Regions from separate parts of the Pseudonocardia sp. GCM10023141 genome, predicted to be linked through region 2. Evidence: riboswitches for the same ligand, from Rfam matches in the RefSeq annotation. Region 2 holds a riboswitch; each other region holds the start of a gene.
What was found. A riboswitch is a leader RNA that binds a small molecule or an ion and turns the genes downstream of it on or off. The one in region 2 is predicted to bind S-adenosylmethionine.
Positions count from the first base shown of each region.

Region 1 (5,523 bases), on a different contig from region 2:
ACGTGGAACTCCACGGAGCTCACCCCGGTGTACGTCGGGGAGGCATTGGAGAGCAGGGGCCGGACGCGGGACCAGGCGCCGTCGGCCCCCACCAGCAGATCGGCGGTCCGGCGCGAGCCGTTCGCGAAGTCCAGGGCGTACCGCCCGTCATCCAGGCGGGCGGCGCTGCGCAACTTGTGGTCCCAGACCACCCGGCCCGGGTCGAGCGAATCCAGCAGCAGGCCACGCAGTTCCGTCCGGTCGATCTCGGGTCGCCCGCCTGCGCCAGAACTCTCGGGGGCGGCCTGGTCGATGAAGACGGTGCCTGCCTTGTCCATCACCCGCATGGCCTCGGCCTGCGGTCGGGTGAGCCCGCGGAACTGCTCGTACAGTCCCGCTTCGCGCAGGGCCAGCTGGCCGGACTCGACGTGCAGGTCGAGCAGGCCGCCCTGCCTCCGCGCATCGGCGGTGGCGTCGAGTTCGTAGACGGTGCAGTCGATGTCGTGCTGCTGCAGGATGCGGGCCAGCACCAGCCCGCTGAGGCCGCCGCCGATGACGGCGATGGATCGGGAGGACGAAGGGGGCATGCCGGCACCTCGAATGTGGTCGACGAGTAGACGAGTACGGTGTAAACGACTAGACGTGTACACCGTATTCGTCCCGTAGGATGCTCGCAACCCGCGCGAGGAGTGCAGCTGTGACCGACGAACCGCCGCCCGTCATCTGGGCGCGCCTCTCCAGTCAGGGACGTGGGCCGGCGCGCACGCTCGACCACGAGGGCATCACCACGGCCGCGATCGCACTGGCCGACGAGGACGGGGTCGACGCGATCTCGATGCGCAAGATCGCGGGACGGCTGGACAGCAGCCCGATGGCGCTCTACCGGCACGTCGGCAACAAGGACGACCTGACCGAGCTGATGTACGACGCCGTGCTGGGCGAGCTGGACCTGACCGGGATCCCGTCCGGGAGCTGGCGAGACGACGTCGCGCGGCTGGCCGGGCAGATGCGACGGCTCCATCACGCCCACCCCTGGATCGCCCGGTTCGGGCACCGGCCGTCGCTGGGGCCCCATGCCCGACGGTTCCGCGAGGCCGGTCTGGCCTGCGTGGACGGGCTCGGCCTCGGCATCAACGCGATGATGGATCTGCTCTCCACCGCCATGACGTTCACCCGTGGCTTCGTCCAGCAGGAGCTGGGGGAGGTCGAAGCGCAGCGGCGCAGCGGCCTCGACTTCGCGGGCTACCAGCGCCAGGCCGGGCCCTACATCATGCAACTGCTCAAGGACGGCCGGGCCCCCTACCTGCAGCGGCTGATCGTGGAAGCCGATGACGCTCCCGATCCGGACGTGGTGTTCGAACGTCGCCTGGCGATGGTGCTGGACGGGCTGGCGGTCAGGATCGCCGCTCGGGCTGACGTGGACACCGCCGGGCTCGGCTGATCCTCGGGGATCCGGGAGGCTCAGTCCCTCGCTGCCGGTGTCGATCGGTCGGGCGGTGGTGGGTCGTCGGGGGACTCGAGTTCGGTGATGCGGGCTCGCACCGAGCTGAGCTCGTCCTGCAGGCCCACGATCCGGGCGGCGGCATCGAGGGTCATCCCTTCGTCGAAGGGCTGTCGCACCCGGGTGGCCAGTTCGAGCTGGCGTCGTGAGTAGCGGCGGTGCCCGCCACCGGCAGACCGCACCCGTTCTCGCACAGCGCCTGTGCGCACAGTTCGACCGCCCGGGTCGGCACGTCATCATCGACCTCGGCGGCGTGACGTTCCTGGGCAGCAGCGCTCTGCAGGCGTTCATGGAGGCGCATGAGCGCGCTCGCGCCCACGACGGTGTCCTGCACATCGCCTGCGGAGGCCGACGGCATCTCCTGCGCCCGTTCACGATCACCGGCCTGGACCGGGTGCTGAGCGTGAGCGTGGAACCGGCCGATGCGCTGGCGGCCGCCCCCCGGCGTTGATCCGACCCGACCGCGTGTGACCGATCGCGATGCGGGGTAGGACGTCGATATGGCAAGGGCATTGCGGCTGCGACCACGTCGATCCGGCGGTGCCGGGGTTGACGCGGCGGCGGGGCGGGCGTGGCTGGAGCTTCGCCGACGCCGAGCAGACGACGAGGAGGGGACGTTCGGGCTGGCGACGATGCGCCGCGAGCACGTGCGCCTGCACCGCGGCGCCGTGGAGTTCTCCTACCCGGCGAAGGGAGGGTGATGCGGCTGCTCACGCTGCGGGACAAGCCGCTGCACCGGGCCTGCAACTCCCTGCTGCGGCGCAAGGGCGGGGGCGACGACCTGCTGGCGTACAAGGTCGGGAGGCAGTGGGTCGACGTGCGGGCCGAGCACCTCAACGAGCAGTTCGACGACGCCACGCGGGGCACCGTCGAGCGTGCCGTGGTGCGGCTGCTGGGCGGTGGCTGAGCGGCCGACCCCTTCCATCCTGCTGCTCAGGTTGGACCGACAGCCGCGGAGTCATGTCGCGACGCGTTCGCCTGCCGGGACCCGGACGCCCACGAACCGGTTGTGGCGGCGCAGCCGGAAGCCCAGTGACTCGTACAGCCGGATGGCGTTGGTGTTCATGGCGGCTGCGTGCAGGAACGGGGTCTCGCCGCGGGCGCGGATGCCGGCAGCGACGGCGTGGACGAGGCGGGTGGCCAGCCCCTGGCCGCGGAAGTCGGCATCGGTGCACACGGCGCTGATCTCGGTGAACCCCGGCGGGTGCAGGCGCTCGCCTGCCATCGCGATGAGGCGGCCGCCGCGGCGGATCCCGAGGTAGGTCCCCATCTCGATGGTGCGGGGTGCGAACGGTCCGGGTCGAGCGCGCTCGACCAGCGCGAGCATCTCGGGAACGTCGGCGTCCCCGAGGGGGACGGCCTCGGCGTCGGGTGCGGCCGCCACGCCGTCGTCGACGAGCTGCACTCCGGCGCCGTCGGAGACGACCTCCCAGCCGGCAGGCGGGGGTGTGCGCAGACCGGAGAGGGGCGCGACGGCACCGGGGCCGATGAGGTCGGCGAGGTCGCGCCACGCCGTGTCGTCGGGTTCGGCGGGCAGGGTGACGAACACCGAGACGTCGGGTCGGTAGCGCACGGCGAGGCCGTGGCTCACGGCGAGGTGGGCGTGCGGGCCCAGCAGGGACGCGCGCGCGGGATTGTCGAGAACATGCCACTCGCTCACAGCTGAAGATCCTTGTCAGGGTGTCCGCGCGCAGGAGTCACCCTGCAGCGGCGGGGCGGGAGGAGGCGGGCGGGCCGCCGGGTTCCGGGTCAGGATCGACAGGAACCGGGAGGGGAGCCGAGCCCGTCGAGCCAGCGGCGTGCCACGAGCACGCGTGCGGGACCGGGCATCTCTCGACCTTCCAACGGGATCGACGCAACGGGATCGACGCACGGGATCGATGTCGACTCCCGCACCCTAACCGGCCCCGACGGGGCAGGGGGAGGGTGAGTCCCGGCACAGGGGACCGCACACAGCGGCCGGACACAGGGTCTGGTCATGTCAGCCGGTGCGCAAGGCGCGATGATGGCAAATTGGCCGCCATTCGCTTTGTTCTCGAGCGATTCCGGCTGTCCCGGCGGGATCCGTCCGACGTCCCTTTCGCCCGCCTGAGTGGTCGCGTGCAGTTTCGCGCGCCTGCTCGTCGATGTCCTGGAGCCACCATGTCCGACGATTCCCGCAGGTGTCGCCGGTCTCCGCACCGCACTGATCCCGGTTCGTTCACCGCGTCGAACGCCGGCCGACAAATGTCCGACGTGCTGACTCCGGTTCGCCCACCCTTCGGAAACATTGACACTTCCCGCTGACGGCCGCCTAGGCTCAGGAGTCCATCCAGAGCGGCCGAGAGACCTGGCTCGTCGACGCCGCAGCAACCACGCCGTGCCACGGTGGGGTGCTCATGCCGGGACCGATGGGAGGCGTCATGCCCCACTCAGCTGTGTCCCACTCAGGTGTGCCCAAGCCGGGCCGTCGATGTCCGGCGCGCAAGCACCGCGACGTCGTCGACTGCGTGGTCATCGGCGGGGGAGTGGTCGGGGCGGCCGCGGCGTGGCAGCTCGCGCGTCGCGGCCAGGACGTGGTCCTGGTCGAACAGTTCGACGCCGGGCACACGCGGGGCGCGTCGCACGGTTCGTCGAGGATCTACCGGCAGACCTATGCGTCGACGCCCTACGTGGAGCTCGCCGGTGAGGCGCTGCGGCTGTGGCGCGAGCTGGAGACGGAGACGGGTGCCTCGGTGCTGCAGATGACCGGTGGCATCGACCACGGTGATCAGGAGCTCGTCGCGGAACTGGCGCTCTCGCTGGCCCGGCACGGCATCGACCACCGGTGGCTGGGCAGCGACGAGGCGATGGCCCGGTGGCCCGGCATGGTGTTCGACGGTCCGGTGCTCTACCAGTCGGATCGGTCGGGACGGATCAACGCCGACCAGGCTGTTGCGGCGCTGACGGCGGCGGCGGTCGGGCGCGGTGCCGACGTCCGGCACCGCACCCGGGTCAGCGCGGTCACCGTCTGCGGCCCCGACCTCGTCGAGGTGGAGACCTCCGCAGGCTCCGTCCGTGCGCGACGTGCCGTGGTCGCGGTGGGGGCGTGGACGGAAGCGCTGGTCGGCGGCCTCGTCGAGCTGCCGCCGCTGCGGGTGACGCAGGAGCAACCGGCGCACTTCCCAGTGCTCGGGGCCGGCCCCTGCACGCCGTTGCGCCACGTCGGGTGGCCGACGTTCATCCACCACGCCGGTCCGGAGCAGGGATGGCCCAGTGGGGTCTACGGGCTGGCGACCGAGGAGGGATGCGTGAAGGTCGGGTTCCACGGGGTGGGGCCGCTCTGTCACCCGGATCGGCGGTCGTTCGAGCCGCAACCGGCGCAGCTGCGCCGCTTGCAGGACTACGTCGCCACGTTCCTGCCAGGGCTGGACCACCAGCGGCCCGAGCCGATCAGCTGCACCTACACGTCCACTCCGGACGCGAACTTCGTGCTCCGCAGCCAGGGCCCGGTCGCGGTGGGTGCCGGCTTCTCCGGGCACGGCTTCAAGTTCGCTCCGGCGCTGGGGCGGGTCCTCGCGGACCTGTCGGCGGGCGTCATCGACGAGCAGCCGCTGGTGCCCACCGGCTGACGGCCGCGCCTCGGTCGGCCCAGCGGGGTGCCGCCTCGCCCGCGGCCGCGAAGCGCGCGGCCCAGATCCCGTCGAGCTCGGCGGTCGTCGCGTCGTCGAGGACGACCTCGTCGACGGCGACGTTCTCGGCCAGGTGCACGGCGCTGCCGGTGCCGGGGATGAGGAGCGTGTTCGGTGCGTGCCGCAGGAGCCACGCGAGCCCGACCTGCGAGGGCGTCACCCCGAGCCGCGCAGCGGCGGCCACCACCTCGGGCTGCTCGGTCACCTTCGGCATGCCGGCGAACCGGGAGCCGAGCGGGAAGAACGGCACCCAGGCGATCCCCTCCGCGGTGCAGAGCTCGAGCATGTCCTCGAACTGCCGCGCGACGAGGCCGTAGGCGTTCTGGACGCACGCGATGCCGGCCGGCAGCGCTCTGCGCAGCGTGCCGATCCCGACAGCGCTGAGCCCGATCG
Region 1 covers NZ_JBHSIR010000009.1:113,133-118,655, reverse strand. Annotated here, with positions in the region: gene ACFPFQ_RS05510 (FAD-dependent oxidoreductase) at 1-566, opposite strand, end outside; gene ACFPFQ_RS05505 (TetR/AcrR family transcriptional regulator) at 677-1,420, shown strand; gene ACFPFQ_RS05500 (hypothetical protein) at 1,441-1,575, opposite strand; gene ACFPFQ_RS05495 (STAS domain-containing protein) at 1,626-1,931, shown strand; gene ACFPFQ_RS05490 (hypothetical protein) at 1,981-2,181, shown strand; gene ACFPFQ_RS05485 (hypothetical protein) at 2,181-2,387, shown strand; gene ACFPFQ_RS05480 (GNAT family N-acetyltransferase) at 2,439-3,140, opposite strand; SAM riboswitch class I at 3,785-3,877, shown strand; gene ACFPFQ_RS05475 (FAD-dependent oxidoreductase) at 3,883-5,070, shown strand; gene ACFPFQ_RS05470 (aldo/keto reductase) at 5,036-5,523, opposite strand, start outside.
Region 1: another riboswitch for S-adenosylmethionine. It lies ahead of ACFPFQ_RS05475 (FAD-dependent oxidoreductase); the one in region 2 lies ahead of ACFPFQ_RS13700 (aminotransferase class V-fold PLP-dependent enzyme).

Region 2 (5,523 bases):
ACGACGCCGCGCACCGGGCAGATCATCCTCAATGCCCTCGACCCGGCCCACGCCGTCAAGCCGCCCTGCGGCGTCTCGCTCCCCGCACTCGGCGGCTCCCCGGTCTCGAGCTGACGCACACCCTCAGGTGCTGACGCATACCGTCAACGGTGTGCGCCGGCCCCTGATGATGTGCGCCGGCCCCAGACGGTGGGTGCGAGCGAGACAGTGGGTGTGAGCGAGACAGTGGGTGTGAGCGCTGCGCGGCTCAGTGCCCGGCGGGACCGCAGGCGGGCCCGACCGGCAGACCCAGCGCGCCGATGCCCAGCGGGTCGATCGGGCGCGGGTCGGGCGTCGGTGCCCAGCGGCCGTCGATCGGTGCGTAGGTCCAGGACGCGCCGCGGGTGACGAGCGTGGTGAGCGCGTCGATGAGCCGGTCGATGTGCTCGGCGGTGGTACCGACACCGATGCTGACACGGACGGCCTCGCCCGAGTCCGGGTTGAGCGTGGCGAGCAGCGGGTGGGCGCAGAAGCGGCCGTCGCGCACGCCGATGCCGTGCTCGGCCGAGAGGTAGGCGGCCACGTAACCGGCGGGGCGGTCGGCCACCGTGAAGCTCTGCACGGCCACCTGGTCGGTGCTGTCGGCCCAGATCCGCAGCGTCTCGACACCGGGGATGGCGGCCAGCCCCGTGCGCAGCCGCTCCAGCAGCGCCCGCTCGTGCTCGAGCGCCGCCTCGGCGAGCACCGGTGCCAGCGTGCGGCAGGCCTGCGCGAGCGCGGCCGCGCCCAGCACGTTGGGCGTGCCGGCCTCGTGGCGGTGCGGGGCCGGTGCCCACTCGACGCCGTCGCGGGTGACCTCCTGCACCGCGCCGCCGCCTGCGAGGTAGGCGGGCGCGGCGTCGAGCCAGTCGCGGCGGCCGATCAGCGCGCCGGCACCGTAGGGCGCGTACAGCTTGTGGCCAGAGAGGGCGAGGTAGTCGACGCCGGTGGCGGCGAGGTCGATGCAGCGGTGCGGCGCGAGCTGCGCGGCGTCCACCACGACCCGGGCGCCCGCAGCGTGCGCGATCGCCACGATGCGATCGACCGGCAGCACCTCACCGGTGACGTTGGACGCCCCGGTGATCGCGAGCAGCGCGGTGGGGGTGGAGCGCAACGCGGAGTCGAGCTCGGCCAACGTCTGCTCGACGGTGGCCGCGGCGCGGACGACGCGGTGGGCGCGACGGCGCCACGGCAGCAGGTTGGCGTGGTGCTCGATGTCGAGGCAGAGCACCTGGCCGGAGTGCGGCACGCAGCCGGCCAGCAGGTTCAACGCGTCGGTGGTGTTGCGGGTGAACACCACGACGTCGTCGGAGCGGGCACCCACGAACGCGCCGACGGCCGCGCGCGCCGACTCCAGCACGGCGGTGCTCACCTGCGAGGCGTAGCCGGCGCCGCGGTGCACGCTCGAGTAGTACGGCAGCAGCGTGGTGATGTGGGCGGCCACGTCCTCCAGCGCCGGCGCGCTCGCGGCGAGGTCGAGGTTGGCGTAGGTGATCGTCTCGCCGGTGACCAGTGGCACCCGCAGGTCGGCCCCGACGACGCGGGGCAGTTCGGTGCAGGTACGGGCGAGGGTGGGCGTCGACATAGCAGTCTCCTGGCCAGGGGACCCCGCTCGTGTGGAGTCCGCGCTTGCCCCTGCGCACTGCGCGCAACGGCCTGGTCGTCACCCGGAGCACCCCACCGCGGAGGAGGGTTGCCGACCAGCAAGCCGGGGCTATGCGCTGGCACTCATGACCTGAAGAGAAGGTAACACGGGAGGGTGGGGCGGCCGCAAGATCGGCGTGGAGGTGACGGCGGCCACAGCCCTGCCGGCCTGCCTGTCGAGTCGGCCTGCCGGCCTGCCTGTCTGCCGGGTCAGCCGAAGCGCTCCTGCAGCCAGCCGGTCAGCAGCGCCAGCACCTCGGGCGCGATGGTCGTCGCGATGGCCGCGTACTCCGTGACCGCCCCGGTCGTCGCCGGCTGCATCAGGTGGTTGACGCCTGCGACGGTGCGCACGGTGGCGTCGGGGTTGCCGGCCAGCAGTGCTCGCATCGCCGGTTCGCTCTGCGCGGGTGGTACCTGCACGTCGAGCTCCCCGAAGACGGCCAGCACCGGAACGGTCAGTGCGGCCAACGCGGGTGCGGGGTCGTACGCGACGAACGCGCGGAACGCGGGGGAGACCGGGATCATCTCCTCGATCCGGTCTGCGGCCGGCCGGTCCTCGGGTGGCATGCCGGTGAACTGCTCGGTGATGCGCTCGCGTGCCAGCGCGCGGGCGCCGTCCAGGTCCTGGGCCACCAGCAGCCGGCACAGCTCCTGGATGAACTCCACCTGCTGCTCCACGGCGTCGGCGGCGAGCCCGGCCTGCTCGGCGACGAGGCGGTTCTGGAGCACGAGCACCTCGGCGCCCGGAGCGGCCGGACCGGCGAGCGCCACCACGAACGCCACGGCGCCACCGGCTCGCCCTGCGGCGAGCGGGGCCAGGTAGCCGCCCTCGCTGTGCCCGCAGAGCCCGATCCGCGCCGGGTCGATGTCGGGGCGTGCGGCCAGGTGGGAGATCCCGGCCAGCGGGTCGAGTGCCAGCTCGTCGTAGCTGCACTGCGCCTTGGTGCCGCCGGACCCGCCGACGCCACGGTCGTCGACCCGCAGCACCGCGAACCCGGCTCGCGTCAGCGCGTCGGCGAGCACGAGGAACGGCTTGTGCCCGGCGATCGACTCGTCGCGGTCGTGCGCGCCGCTCCCGGTGATCAGGACGACGGCCGGGTGCGGGCCACCGGTCGGCGGGACGGTCAGCGTGCCAGCCAGCGTCACCGGCCCGCTCGCGAACGTCACCTGCTCGCTCCAGTACGGGAACGGCGGCTGCGGCTCCTGCGGTCGACCCGCCGCCGCCACCGTGCCGCGGACCAGCGTGAACGGGAAGCCCCGACCGCCCTGGTTGTACTCCCCGGCGATGGCGTCGTCGATCAGCGTGCCCGTGAACCGGGCCCCACCCGGGATCGACGGCACGGCGAAGCGCACCCTCGTGCCCTCCACGACGACGTCGGCCAGCGGCAGTCCCTGCAGCCCCTGCGCGGGCACCGCTGCGGTGCCGCCGGCCGCGGTGAAGGTGATGCCGACGGCCAGCTCCGCCCCCGGCGTCCGGATGGTGCCGTGCCAGTCACCGGTGAGGTCGGTCATCGGGGGGCGGGCTCCCCGACGATCCGGGCGACGACGTCGTGCGCGCCGTGGTCGGACCGCAGCTGCGTCTTGAGCACCTTGCCGCTCGGGTTGCGCGGCAGCGCCTCGACGATGGCGACCTCACGCGGGCGCTTGTAGGCCGCGAGGTGCTCGCGACAGAACGCGTCGATCTCCGCGGCCGTGGGCGGGTCGGCCGGGTCCCGCGGTGCGATCACCGCGAGCGGGGACTCGCCCCACTTCGGGTCGGGCACCCCGATGAGGGCGACCTCGGCCACCTTCGGGTGCGCGGCGAGCACGTTCTCCACCTCGGCGCAGTAGATGTTCTCCCCGCCGGAGATGATCATGTCCTTCTTGCGGTCGACGACGAAGAAGTAGCCGTCCTCGTCCTCGCGGACCAGGTCGCCGGAGTGGAACCAGCCACCCCGGAACGCCTCCGCGGTCTCGGCGGGCTTGTTCCAGTACCCGTCCATCACGAGCGGGCCGCGGTAGACGATCTCGCCGACGTCACCCTGCGCCACGTCGTTCATGTCGTCGTCGACGACCCGGACCTCGACGTTGAGCATCGGCGTGCCGATGGAGCCGATCTTGCGGATCGAGTCCTCGCCGCGCAGCACGCACGTGACGGGGCTGCACTCGGTCTGCCCGAACGCGGTGATGATGTCGCCCTGCGGGAACGTGTCGATCATCGTGCGCAGCAGCGTGGTGGACGCGGGCGCCGCACCCCACGAGAGCTGCTTCAGCGCGGAGAGGTCGCGGTCCTTGATGCCGGGCACGGCGCAGATGGCTGCCCATTGCGCGGGCACGAAGAAGCAGCCCGAGACGCGCTCGCGCTCGAGCAGGTCGACCATCGCGGCCGGATCGAAACCTCCCGACGGCGTCATCACCGTGGCACCCGCGACGACCATGTTGAGGTAGAAGCCCGCGACACCGGCGATGTGGAACATCGGTGCACCGGAGAGCCCCACGCGCTCGTTGCCGCTGTCGCCGAGGTGGATGATGTTGCTGTAGGAGTGCAGCAGCAGGTTGCGGTGGGTGAGCACGGCACCCTTGGGGCGCCCGGTGGTGCCCGAGGTGTACATGATGAACGCGGGGTCCGTGTCCGGCACCGCGGGAGCAGGCACGGTGCCGTCGGCAGCGGCGAGCAGGTCGTCGTAGCCGTCGCCGATCGACACGAGCGCCGCCACCTCGGGCACCATGGCCTGCGCGGCCGCCGCGAGCGGTGCCAGCGCGTCGTCGGTGACGAGCACGACCGATCCGCTGTCGGACAGGACGTAGGCGACCTCCGACGCCACCATCCGGAAGTTCACCGGCACGCAGATCGCGCCGAGGCGCAGTGTCGCGGCCATCGCCTCGACCAGCGGCACGCTGTTGAGCCCCAGCACCGCCACGCGGTCGCCCGGGGTGACGCCTGCCGCCGCCAGCACCAGCGCGAACCTGCCGATGCGCTCGTCGGTCTGCGCCCAGGTCAAGGTCAGCTCGCCGTCGCGGAAGGCGACGCCGTCGGGGTGGATCCGGGCGTGCCGGGCGATGATGTCGCTCATCGTCATGCCACGGCCGGTGGTGATGCCCGGGGCGGGCGCGATCACGGTCATCGGGATCCTCTCGGTGCGCGTGTCCCCACTCTGGCGCTCACCCGCTGCCGCGACAAGCCCCAAACCGTCAGGTCTGACTGGTCACCCTAGTGATCTTGCGGTGCCGCCGACAGCGAGCCTGTCGCGCCGGCCGCCACGCTCCCGTACCGGTCGCGCAGCTTCTGCTTCACGAGCTTGCCGGTGGGGGTGCGGGGCATGTCGTCGGTGAACACCACCCGCCGCGGTGCCTTGAACGCGGCGATGTGCGAGCGGACGTGCGCGATCAGCTCCTGCTCCAGGTCGGGTCCCGGGGCGGCGCCCGGCGCCGGTGAGACCACCGCGAGCACCGACTCGCCCATCTCCTCGTCGGGCACGCCGATCACGGCGACGTCGAGCACCGCCGGGTGCAGCGCCAGCACGTCCTCGGTGTCACGGGGGTAGATGTTCACCCCGCCGGAGATGATCATGAAGGCCTTCCGGTCGGTGAGGTAGAGGTAGCCCTGCTCGTCGACGTAGCCCAGGTCGCCGGTGGTGGTCCAGTTGTCGTGCTGCGGGTGGCGGGAGCCGCGGGTCTTCTCCGGATCGTTGTGGTAGGCGAACGGCGCCTGCTCGCGCTCGAAGAAGACGGTGCCGATCTGGCGCGGGGGCAACAGCGTGCCGGCGCCGTCCTCGCAGATCCGCAGCTCGCCGAGCACCTCGCGGCCCACCGAGCCCGGCCGCTCCAGCCATTCGGCGCTCGTGATGTAGGTGAGCCCGCAGCCCTCCGTGGCGCCGTAGT
Region 2 covers NZ_JBHSIR010000025.1:67,253-72,775, forward strand. Annotated here, with positions in the region: gene ACFPFQ_RS13695 (esterase/lipase family protein) at 1-114, shown strand, start outside; gene ACFPFQ_RS13700 (aminotransferase class V-fold PLP-dependent enzyme) at 248-1,603, opposite strand; SAM riboswitch class IV at 1,639-1,754, opposite strand; gene ACFPFQ_RS13705 (alpha/beta hydrolase family protein) at 1,873-3,174, opposite strand; gene ACFPFQ_RS13710 (long-chain-fatty-acid--CoA ligase) at 3,171-4,766, opposite strand; gene ACFPFQ_RS13715 (acyl-CoA synthetase) at 4,853-5,523, opposite strand, start outside.

Region 3 (5,523 bases), on a different contig from region 2:
CTGTGCGGGAAGGCGCCGCTCAGCGGGACTCGCGCGCCGTGCACATCCGCTCGACCGCACGCTCCAGCGCGTACTCGGGATCGGCCGCGGCGCCCTTGACGTCGGCGTTGACCTCGGCCGCCGCGGCGAACGCCACCGCGAGCGAATCGGGGCGCCAGCTGCGCACCTGCTGCTGGGCCTTGCGGATCTTCCACGGTGGCATCCCGAGCGGGCCGGCGAGCTGGTTGGGATCGCCCCGGCCGGCCGCGCCGACCTTGGCCAGCGTGCGCATGGCGTCGGCCAGCGCGTCGGCGACCAGCACCGCGGGCACCCCGAGCACCTGCGCCCAGCGCAGCGCCTCGAGCGCGCCGGCCCGATCCCCCGCCACCACCTTGTCGGCCACGGCGAACCCGGTGGTCTCGGCCCGGCCGCGGTGGTAGCGGCGCACCGCCTTCTCGTCGATCGTGCCACCGGTGTCGGCCACCAGCTGCCCGGTGGCCGCGGCCAGCTCCCGCAGATCGGAGCCGACGGCCTCGATCAGCACCGGCACCGCTGCCGGCGCGATCTTGCCGCCGGCGCGGCGGACCTCGGCGCGGACGAAGTCGGAACGCTCCTCGGCGCGGGTGATCTTGTTGCAGATCGTGACGACCGCTCCCTGCTTGCGCAGCGCGTCGGCGAGCGCCTTGTTGCGGGCTCCACCGGCGTGCACCACGACGAGCACGATGCCGTCGGCCGGGTCGGCAGCCTGCGCGAGGATGGCCGTGGCGAGATCCTTGTTCACCTCGTGCGCCGCCTGCAGGACGATGACCCTGGCCTCGGCGAACAGCGACGGTGACAGGCTGTCGGCCAGCTCGTAGGGCGAGAGCTCGGTGGCGCGGTAGCGGCGGACGTCGGCGCTCGGATCATCGGCTCGGGCCTGCGCCACCACCTCGTCGACGGCACGCTCGACGAGCAGCTCCTCCTCACCGAGAACGAGCTGGAGCGGAGCTGCGGTCATGGCGTCCATGCTCGCGCACGACACCGACAACCGAACGTCCGGGGCGGACCGCGTGGGGTGACGGGGCTCCCAGATCCTGGACGACGGTTGGGGACGCGGCCCTCCGTGGCGTACGGTGATGGTCATCCGCGGGCCCGTGCGCCGGCGGCCAACTGAATATGGCTCATCCAGAGGGGCAGAGGGAACGGCCCGTTGAAGCCCCGGCAACCGGCGACGCGCGTGTCAACGCGCTCGATCACGGTGCCAACTCCGGCCCGCATGGTGCGGGAAAGATGAGGAGTTCTTCAATGACTCTGCTTTCTGACGTCTCGACGTCCACGTCCCTCGATCTCGGTCCGGCCGTCGCGCTGTCCTGTCGCGAGTGCGGTCACCAGATCCCCCTCGCCGCCGAGTTCGCGTGCCCCCAGTGCTTCGGCCCCCTCGAGGTGGCCTACGAGTTCGGGGACGTCACCCGCGAGTCCATCGAGGCCGGCCCGAAGAACATCTGGCGCTACCGGCAGCTGCTGCCCGTGCCGCCCGGCGTCCAGGACCACCCCAACACCGAGCCCGGCCTGACGCGGCTGATCAAGGCCGACCGGCTCGGCGCCGCGCTGGGCATCAAGAACCTGTGGGTCAAGGACGACACCGGCAACCCCACGCACTCCTTCAAGGACCGTGTGGTGGCCGTGGCACTGGCCGCTGCCCGCGAGCTGGGCTTCACCGTGCTGTGCTGCCCGTCCACCGGCAACCTGGCCAACGCCGTCGCCGCCGCCGCGGCCCGCGCCGGCTGGGACTCGGTGGTGCTCATCCCGAAGTCGCTCGAGCAGGCGAAGGTGCTCACCACCGCCGTCTACGGCGGCACCCTGCTGGCCGTCGACGGCAACTACGACGACGTCAACCGCCTGGCCACCGAGCTGGCGGCCGAGCACGAGGACTGGGCGTTCGTCAACGTCAACGTGCGGCCCTACTACGCCGAGGGCTCCAAGACGCTCGGGTACGAGGTGGCCGAGCAGCTGGGTTGGCGGCTCCCCCAGCAGGTCGTCATCCCGGTGGCGTCCGGCTCGCAGCTGACCAAGGTCGACAAGGGCTTCACCGAGCTCGGCAAGCTCGGGCTCGTCGAGGCCACGCCCTATCGGATCTTCGGCGCCCAGGCCACCGGCTGCTCCCCCGTCGCGAAGGCGTTCGCGGAGGGCCACGACGTGATCCAGCCCGTGCGGCCCGACACCATCGCGCGCTCGCTCGCGATCGGCAACCCGGCCGACGGCCCGTACGTGCTCGACACCGTGCGCCGCACCGGCGGGGCCGTCGAGCACGTCTCCGACGAGGAGGTCGTGGCCGGCATCCGGCTGCTGGCCCAGACCGAGGGTGTCTTCGCCGAGACCGCCGGTGGTGTCACCGTGGCCACCACCAAGAAGCTCGTGGAGTCCGGCCGGCTCGACCCCGACGCCGAGACCGTGCTGCTGATCACCGGCGACGGCCTCAAGACGCTCGACGCCGTGGCCGGCCAGATCGGCCCGACGGCCACCGTGCCCTCCACCAGCAAGGCCGTGCGCGAGGCGCTCGAAGGCCGGTAGCGGACGCACGCACCCGGCCAGGTCGCACGCGGCGGTGGCGAGCGAGCTCACCAGCTCGTTCGTCGCCGACGCGCCGGATCATCGCCGGGGCGGAGCCCGCGCCGCTCGCCCGATCCGCCGCCCTGCCGCCCGCGGGCCGGATCGGCGAGCCCGGACCGGATCGCCCCTGCTGACGACGGCGAGATCGGGACGCCCGTCGTGATCGGCGTCGCCTGCCACTGTGACGACGGCGACGTCGCCGGCCTGGTCGGTGCGCCGCACGGCAGCTCCGGCGTCGGCCAGCACGGTGAGCAGCGCGACGTTGGGGTGGCCGTAGGGGTTGCCGGCACCGACGCTGACCAGCACGGCGCGTGGTGCCACGGCGTTGAGGAACGCGGGAGCGGTGTAGCGGCTGCCGTGGTGCGGCATCTTGAGGACCTCGGCGCGCAGGTCGGTGTGGGCGGCCAGCAGGTCGGCCTGCGCCGCCAGCTCGGCATCGCCGGGCAGCAGCACGCTGCCGGTGGCCGTGGTGGCCCGCAGCACCAGTGAGCTGTCGTTGACGGCAGTGCCGTCGTCGGGGTCGACGACCGCGGCGGGGTGCGTCGGACCGATGACGTCGAGGGCGAGACCGGGCCAGTCCAGCCGCTTGCCGGCGGTGAGCTCCACGAGCGGTGCCTGCGCCTGCGCCGCGATGTCGGCGACCTCCCGCAACGCCCACGCCGGCTCGTGGACCGGACCCAGCGCGACCCCGCCGACGGGGCGGCCGCGCAGCGCGCCCGCGAGCCCGCCGATGTGGTCGGCGTGCAGGTGGCTGATCACCGCGAGTGCGATGCCCTGGACGCCCAGCCTGCGCAGGCAGCCGTCGATGAGGCCGGCGTCGGGACCGGCGTCGACGAGCACCACCCAGCCCGGACGGGCGGTGGCCAGCACCAGCGCATCCCCCTGTCCGACGTCGCAGGCCACGACGCTCCAGCCGGTGGGCGGCCAGCCCGGTGGTGCGACGCGGGTGGGCACCAGCACCAGCGCGAGCCCCAGCAGCACGGCCAGCAGCAGGGCCCGCCGCCGCGGCGAGCGGCCCCACCACCACAGCAGCACCAGCACGACGACCAGCAGCGCAGCCCCCAGCACACCCTCCGGCCACGGAACGGCGGCCCCGGACACCCCGGCCGACCGATCGGCGATCATCACCAGCCAGCCGACAGCGGGCCCGGCCGCCCACGTGCACGCGTGTGCCAGCGGCGTGCTGATCGGCGACACCAGCGCGGCGAGGACGCCCAGCACGGTGGCCGGTGCCACCGCCGGTACGGCCAGCAGGTTGGCGAGCACCGCGATCGGGCTGACGAGCCCGCTCAGCCCGGCGATGACCGGAGCCGTGACCACGAACGCCGCGGCGGGCACGGCCACCGCCTCGGCCATCCAGCCGGGCACCCGGCGCCTGCGCAGCGCGAGCGCCCACGCGGGCGCGAGCACCACCAGAGCCCCGGTGGCCAGCACGGACAGCGCGAAACCGGGGTCGAGCGCGAGTGCCGGATCGGCCAACAGCAAGACGATGACGGCCGCGGCCAGCGCGGGCAGTGCGGACCGACCGCGCCCCATGGCGAGCGCGAGCAGCACCACCGCCCCCATCACCGCAGCGCGCACCACGCTCGGCGACGGCCGGGCGAGCACCACGAACCCCACGATGCTCGCCGCGCTCACCGCGGCCGACAGCCGGGGATCGGCCCGTAGCAGCCGCAGCAGCCCGAGCACGGCCCCGCTCAGTATCGCGAGGTTGGCCCCGCTCACCGCGACGAGGTGGGTGAGGCCGCTGGCCCGGAAGTCCGACTCCAGCTCGGCGTCGAGACCCGATGTGTCGCCGACGGCCAACCCCGGGAGCAGCCCGGCCTCCGCGGGGGCGAGGACGGCGCGCGACGCCTCCCGCAGCCCTGCCCGCAGACCGCCGGCCGCCTCCTGCCACCACGGTGGCGCCGTCACCTGCTGCGGCGGGCCCCGGACCCGCAGCACGGCGACCGTCAGATCGGACCGTCCGGCCGGGGCCAGCAGGCCCTCGGCGCGGGCGTGCTGCCCGGGGATGAGATCGCGCCAGCCCTCGACGGGCGCCACGAGCAACACGCGGCCGCCCGAGGACCACCGCTCGGGGCCGGTGGCGGCCGCCACCAGCGCGGCTGCCACGACGACCTGCGCGGGACCGCTCGGCCTCGAGCCGTACGCGGCACCCCTGATCGGCCGGGGATCGTCACTGATCACGATGTCGAGGGTGGCTGCGGCGCCGTGCTCGGCGGGAGCGACCAAGGGATGCTGCGCGACGGCCAGCGTGTGGGCCGCGATCACCAGCCCGGCCGCGGCCGCGCACCCGGCCACCGCGAGCACACCCGGCGCCCAGCGTCGGGTGCGAGCAGCGACTGCGACGGCCCCGGTGGCGAGGGCGATCGCCGTGCCGGCGAGCGGGCCGATACCCAACCCGAGCAGCATCACGGCCCAGACCGCGAGCGCGGCCGGGAGCAGCCGCAGGTCCACACTGCGCCCGGCCCCGGTGCGACCGGACCTCGCCGCGGTGCCGTTGCCGATCATGAGATCGTGACCAGATCGCGGAGCTGCGCGAACTTGCGCTCCCCGATCCCCTCGATCTCGCGCAGCTGCTCGACCCGCGCGAACCGCCCGTTGTGGGTGCGCCACTCCACGATGCGTTGCGCCGTGACCGGCCCGACGCCCGGCAGCGCGTCGAGCTGGCTCGCGCCGGCAGCGTTGAGGTTGACCTTGCCGCCGGGCGCCGCGCCTGCACCTGCGGCGGTGCTCCCCGCTCCGGAGCTCGGCTCCGCGGGCGCCTCCGGGGGCGGCGGGACCCCGACCACGATCTGCTCGCCGTCGGCGACCCGCCGTGCCGGGTTGAGCCCGAGCAGATCGGTGCCGGGAAGCACCCCGCCCGCCGCGGTGAGGACGTCGGCGACGCGCGCACCGTCGGGCACCTGCACGAGCCCCGGCGTGACGACCTTGCCGGACACGCTCACGACCAGC
Region 3 covers NZ_JBHSIR010000006.1:173,673-179,195, forward strand. Annotated here, with positions in the region: gene holA (DNA polymerase III subunit delta) at 20-985, opposite strand; SAM riboswitch class I at 1,137-1,255, shown strand; gene thrC (threonine synthase) at 1,264-2,529, shown strand; gene ACFPFQ_RS01845 (ComEC/Rec2 family competence protein) at 2,608-5,079, opposite strand; gene ACFPFQ_RS01850 (helix-hairpin-helix domain-containing protein) at 5,076-5,523, opposite strand, start outside.
Region 3: another riboswitch for S-adenosylmethionine. It lies ahead of thrC (threonine synthase); the one in region 2 lies ahead of ACFPFQ_RS13700 (aminotransferase class V-fold PLP-dependent enzyme).

Region 4 (5,523 bases), on a different contig from region 2:
CGGATCGATCGGGTACGGGTGCCGGACATGGTTCTCCTGCTCGGGGTGTGAACGGGGTGGGCAAGCGGTGGGGGTGCGGTGCGCGCGGCGGTCAGAGGACCTTGCTGAGGAACTCCGCGGTCCGCGGGTGGTGCGGGTGGTCGAGCACCTGCGCGGGTGGGCCCTGCTCGAGGATGCGGCCCGCATCGAGGAAGACGACCTGGTCGGCGACCTCGCGGGCGAACCCGATCTCGTGGGTGACGACGATGAGGGTCGTTCCGGTGCTCGCGAGGTCCCTGATCACGGCCAGCACCTCACCGACGAGCTCGGGATCCAGCGCCGAGGTCGGCTCGTCGAACAGGATCACGCCGGGCCGCAGCGCGAGGGCCCGGGCGATCGCGACGCGTTGCTGCTGGCCGCCGGAGAGCTGGCGCGGGTAGGCGTCGGTCTTGTCGGCGAGCCCGACCCGGCTCAGCAGGGTGCGGGCGTGCGCGCGGGCCTCGGAGCGGGAGCTGCGGCCGGTGGCGACGGGGGCGGCGGCGACGTTGTCCAGCGCGCTGAGGTGGGGGAAGAGGTTGAAGCTCTGGAAGACGAACCCGATCCGGCTGCGCTGGGCGAGTATCGCCCGCTCGCTCAGCTCCTTGAGCCGCGTGCCGTGGTGGCGGACGCCGATCGGTTCGCCGTTGATGCTGACGTGGCCGCTGTCGAGCCTCTCGAGGTGGTTGATCGAGCGCAGCAGCGTCGACTTCCCCGATCCGGACGGGCCGAGTACCACCGTGACCTTGCCCGGTGCCACGGTCAGGTCCACCCCGGCGAGCACGTGGTGGGTGCCGAACCACTTGTGGGCGGAGTGCACCTGCACGGCAGCGGGGCGCACCCCGTCGAGCACCTCCCCGAGCACGGCCGTCCCCGTCCCCGTCCCGGCGGCCGTGTCTGATGTCGTGCTCGTCATCGGATCGCTCCTTCCCTGATGCGTGCCCGGAGCACGGTGGTGCCGGTGCGCAGCTTCTGCAGGGGTGTCGGGGGCAGGGTCCGCAGCGCGCCGCGGGAGTAGTGGCGCTCCACGTAGAACTGGATGATCGACACGATGCTGGTGAGGATCACGTACCAGACGGTGGCGACGACCAGCAGCGGCACGATGTCGCCGGAGTAGGTGGCGCCCATGCTCTGCACGGTGCCGAACAGGTCGAGCAGCGACACGTAGAACACCAGCGAGGTGCTCTTGATCAGCCCGATCAGCTGGTTGACGTAGGAGGGCACGATCGCGCGCAGCGCCTGGGGGAGCACGATCCGGCGGAACTGGTAACCGCGGGGGAGCCCGAGCGCAGCCGATGCCTCGTGCTGCCCCTGGTCGACCGAGAGGATTCCGGCGCGCACCACCTCTGCGGCGTAGGCGGCCTCGTTCAGGCTCAGGCCGATCACGGCGATGACCATGTCCGTGGCCAGCGTCGTCACGCCGAACGTCACGAACGCGGGTCCGAAGGGGATACCCAGGCTCAACGACTTGTAGAGGGCGCTGAAGTTGTAGAGGAACAGCAGCACGACGATCAGCGGGACCGAGCGGAACAGCCAGATGTAGATCCAGCTCACGGCCTGCAGGACGGGGCTGCGGGAGAGCCTGCCCAGGGCCAGCACGATGCCGCCCGCCAGGCCGAGCACGGCGCTGAACGCCGTGACCTGCAGCGTGATGACCAACCCGTCGAGGACGACCGGGCGCAGGAACCAGTACGCGAAGCGGTCCCACTGGTAGAAGGGGTTGGTGATCAGGCCGTGGACGATCTGGGCCAGCACCACGAGTACGACGACGGTGGCGATCCACCGGCCGGGGTGGCGCAGCGGGATCACGCGCGCAGCGGTGAGGTCCGGCTCGGGCCGGTCGTCGGTGTCGACCCGGTTCAGGCGGGGTGGCGGGGGTGGCGGATCGGACCGGGACACGGTGGATCGGCCGGAGGGAGGCACGCTGGAACTCCAGTGGACTCGGGGGGCGTCCGGGCAGCACGCATCGCAGCGGCGCGCTCGGTGAGGGGGACGTACGGAGTCCGCGCCGGTGCGGTCCGGCGCGGATCAGGAGATGGTCAACAGCGCGGGGTCAGTGCCCCGGGTGTGAGATCAGGAACGACAGAGCGCGCTGCTGACGCGCTGCAGGTCGATGTGGCGGCGGGCCGCTCCGGTGGCGCGGCCGTGGCATCGCCACTGCGCCAACCACGAAGTGGTGTCCATCGCCGCCACCGCCACCTGTTCTGCCCGCCGGGGGCATCGCGCTTACCGAACGTGCGTCGGTCCGGTCGTCACCTGGAGCACCCCACCGCGAGCGAGGGTTGCCGGCCAGCAAGCCAGGGCTTGTCGCTGACACTCATGACCTGTCGGAGTGGACGTTAAGTCGGCTGCGCGGGCGTTGTCAACGTGTCGGCTGCGACGCCGTCGGTCCCGGCCGTCGGCGCGGATCAGCGGACGTTGCGGCGCATCACGAAGGTGCGCAGCTCCTTGCCGGTGCCACCGCAACCGCCGCAGGTGCGCCAGTTCTTGCCGGTGAAGTCGCGGATGCGGGGGCTGCTGGCACAGGAGCTGCAGGCCGTCCACGGCCAGAGCTGCACCGTGGCGAGCCAGAGGAGCAGCCCGGCGAGCAGACCGAGCGTCCAGTTGGCCGTCCACGCACCGACGAGGATCAGGCCACCGCCGACGAACACCACGAACGGCCTCATGGCAGCACCCGTTTCTCTTGGGAGCCTCGAGCATCGGCGCGCCGTCGGCACGTGACACGAGTAGCCGGCTACCTCAATCGAGGTAGCCGGACGGGTGCGGCCGCGACATCGGTCACGGAGAGTGATCGCTCGGCACCGGTGTGACGTTCATAGCTCGCCACTCGGCCGATCCGCGGGTCGCCCGAGTGGCGAGCGGTCGGGGACCGGCGCTGCCAGCGGCTGCTGGAGGAGTACCTGCGTGCCGTGGCGGTCGTGGTGGATGAGCACGCAGGTGAACAGCTGCTGCATGAGGCGGATCCCCAGGCCGTGCCCGGTCGGCCGCGGCTCGGCCGCGGGAACGCGCCACTGCCCGTGGTCGCGCACCTCGATCCAGAGCGCCTCGGACTCGGTCCACAGTGTCACCTCGATGGTGCCGTGGCGCCCGGGTTCGTACGCGTGCGTCACGGAGTTCGTGACGGCCTCGGACACGGCGAGGACGATCTCGTCCCGCCGGTCCTGCGGGATGTTGCACAGGCAGCGCCGGAGGTGGCGGCGCAGCGGGGAGAGCTTGGTCGGGTGGGCCGGGATGGTGAGGTGGGAGAACTCGACGAGCTGGGACAACAATCCTCCAGCCTGGCTGGACACAACAGGGCCGGGTTCCCGCGGCGCCGGCCTGTCAAACCCGCTGGGCCGAACCTGATCGGCCGGATCTCAACTCTCGAGCGCCGCCGCGACGGTCGGGTGCAGCGGGAGGACCTGGTGCAGGTGCATGACCTCCCACGGCTGGGTGACGGCGACGTGGTCCGGCGGCGCCACGAGGCGCAGGTTCGTCGGCGCGTGCCGGGCGTCGGCGGCCCGGGTGGCCAGGTTGGCGAGCACGCCCAGCCCGCTGGAACCGAGGAACGAGACCGCGGACAGGTCGATGACGACGGTGGCGACGGCGGGCTGGTCGAAGGCGGCGTCGACGGTGCTCATCAGCTCGGGTGCGGTGTACAGGTCGAGCTCGCCGCGGACTGCCACCACCGTTGCCGAGCCGACGACGGTGGTGGTGAGTTCCAGTCCCGGGCGATCGGTCTGCGGGTCGTCGAGACCGGAGTGGGTATCGCGTCCTGTCATGGCGGGCACGCTATCGCGCTTTGCTCCGATCGGCCCAGTCCATGATCACGAACCATGATCACCGGCGCAGCAGGGCCTCCGGGATGTCCACCAACCGGCTCCGCAGGTACTCGCCCAGCCCCTTGGCCTGGGGATCCGGCCGCGTGGCCGAGGCCACCCCATCGCCCAGCAGGCCGACGACCACGATGTTGACCGCGCGCAGGTTCGGCAGCTCGTAGCGACGGATCGCCAGGTCCGCGGCCTCGGGAAGGAGCTCCCGGATGCGCTCGACGGTGAGGTACGCCCGCAGCCAGCGGTACTCCTCGTCGGTGCGGGTCCAGACTCCGATGTTGGCGTTGCCGCCCTTGTCACCGGACCGGGCGCCGGCCACCGTGCCCAGCGGGTGCCGCGTCGTGGGCCCCCTGACCGGGGTGTGGTCCGCCGCTGTCGGTGCGGCCGGTGCGGGGCCTGCCGGCGGGTGCGGGATCGTCTGCTGCGTGCCGTCGGGCAGCGTCACGCGGTGCTGGACCTCGGCGGCGGGCACCGTGGTGGGCCAGTAGACGCCGAAGGCGCTCTCCGCGGACGGCGGGGTGGTGGTGTGGAAGCCGGGGTAGCCGCCGAGCGCGAGCTCCATGGTGGTGTTGGAGAAGGCGCGGCCCACCTTGCGCGCGTCGGGATCCTTGACGGTGATGCGCAGGTGCGCGGTGGCCTGGTCGTTGACGGGCGCGTCGGCCCGGTCGAAGCGCAGCAGCCGCACGTCGGTCTCGGCGAAGCGCTCCTTGCCGCCGAGCAGCCCGAACAGCTGCTCCTCGGCCCACGCCGCCTTCTCCTCGATCGCGGTGCCGGTGAGCACGAGCGTCATGGTGTTGCGGAAACCGCCCTGGTAGTTCAGTGCCACCTTCAGCCGGTCGGTCGGCGCGCTCCCGCGGGTACCGCTGATCCGCACGCGGTCGGGCGCCTCCTGGTCCAGCCGCAGCGTGTCGAAGTGGGCGGTGGCGTCCGGGCCGAGGTAGGCGGGCTCCGCGATCTCGTAGAGCAGCTGGGCCGTGACGGTGCCGACCGAGACGAGCCCGCCGGTGCCGTCCGGCTTGGTGATCACGCTGGAGCCGTCGTCCGCGATCTCGGCGACGGGGAAGCCCGGGTAGCGCCGGTCGGTGATCTCCTCGAAGAACGCGTAGTTGCCGCCGGTGGCCTGCGGACCGCACTCGATGACGTGGCCCGCGGCCATCGCGCCGGCGATCCGGTCGACGTCCTCGCGCCCCCAGCCGTGCCACCACGCCGCGGGCCCGACGACGAGCGACGCGTCGGTGGTGCGGCCGGTGACGACGATGTCGGCGCCCGCCCCCAGCGCCTCCGTGATGCCCCAGCCGCCGAGGTAGGCGTTGGCGGTGACCGGCTCGACGCCGGCCTCGGCGAGCTTGCGACCGGTGTCGAGGTGCACGAGGTCGTGCCCGGCGGCCTGCAGCTCCGCGAGCCGTCCGACGAGGTCGTCACCGTCGACGTGGGCCACCTGCGGGGCCAGTCCGAGCCGCCCGGCGAGCAGCCCGATCTGCTCGGCCAGCCCGCCGGGGTTGAGCCCGCCCGCGTTGGCCACGATCTTGATCCCGCGGTCGAGGCAGGTGCCCAGCACCTGCTCGAGCTGGACGAGGAACGTCTTCGCGTAACCCGCGGACGGGTCCTTCTGCCGCGCCTTCCAGAGGATGAGCATGGTGAGCTCGGCGAGGTAGTCACCGGTGAGGACGTCGATGGTCTCCCCGGACACGTGGCC
Region 4 covers NZ_JBHSIR010000066.1:69,445-74,967, reverse strand. Annotated here, with positions in the region: gene ACFPFQ_RS37630 (transporter substrate-binding domain-containing protein) at 1-29, opposite strand, end outside; gene ACFPFQ_RS37625 (amino acid ABC transporter ATP-binding protein) at 92-931, opposite strand; gene ACFPFQ_RS37620 (amino acid ABC transporter permease) at 928-1,914, opposite strand; gene ACFPFQ_RS37615 (putative leader peptide) at 2,089-2,199, opposite strand; SAM riboswitch class IV at 2,233-2,340, opposite strand; gene ACFPFQ_RS37610 (hypothetical protein) at 2,424-2,681, opposite strand; gene ACFPFQ_RS37605 (ATP-binding protein) at 2,829-3,281, opposite strand; gene ACFPFQ_RS37600 (STAS domain-containing protein) at 3,372-3,776, opposite strand; gene ACFPFQ_RS37595 (acyclic terpene utilization AtuA family protein) at 3,835-5,523, opposite strand, start outside.
Region 4: another riboswitch for S-adenosylmethionine. It lies ahead of ACFPFQ_RS37615 (putative leader peptide); the one in region 2 lies ahead of ACFPFQ_RS13700 (aminotransferase class V-fold PLP-dependent enzyme).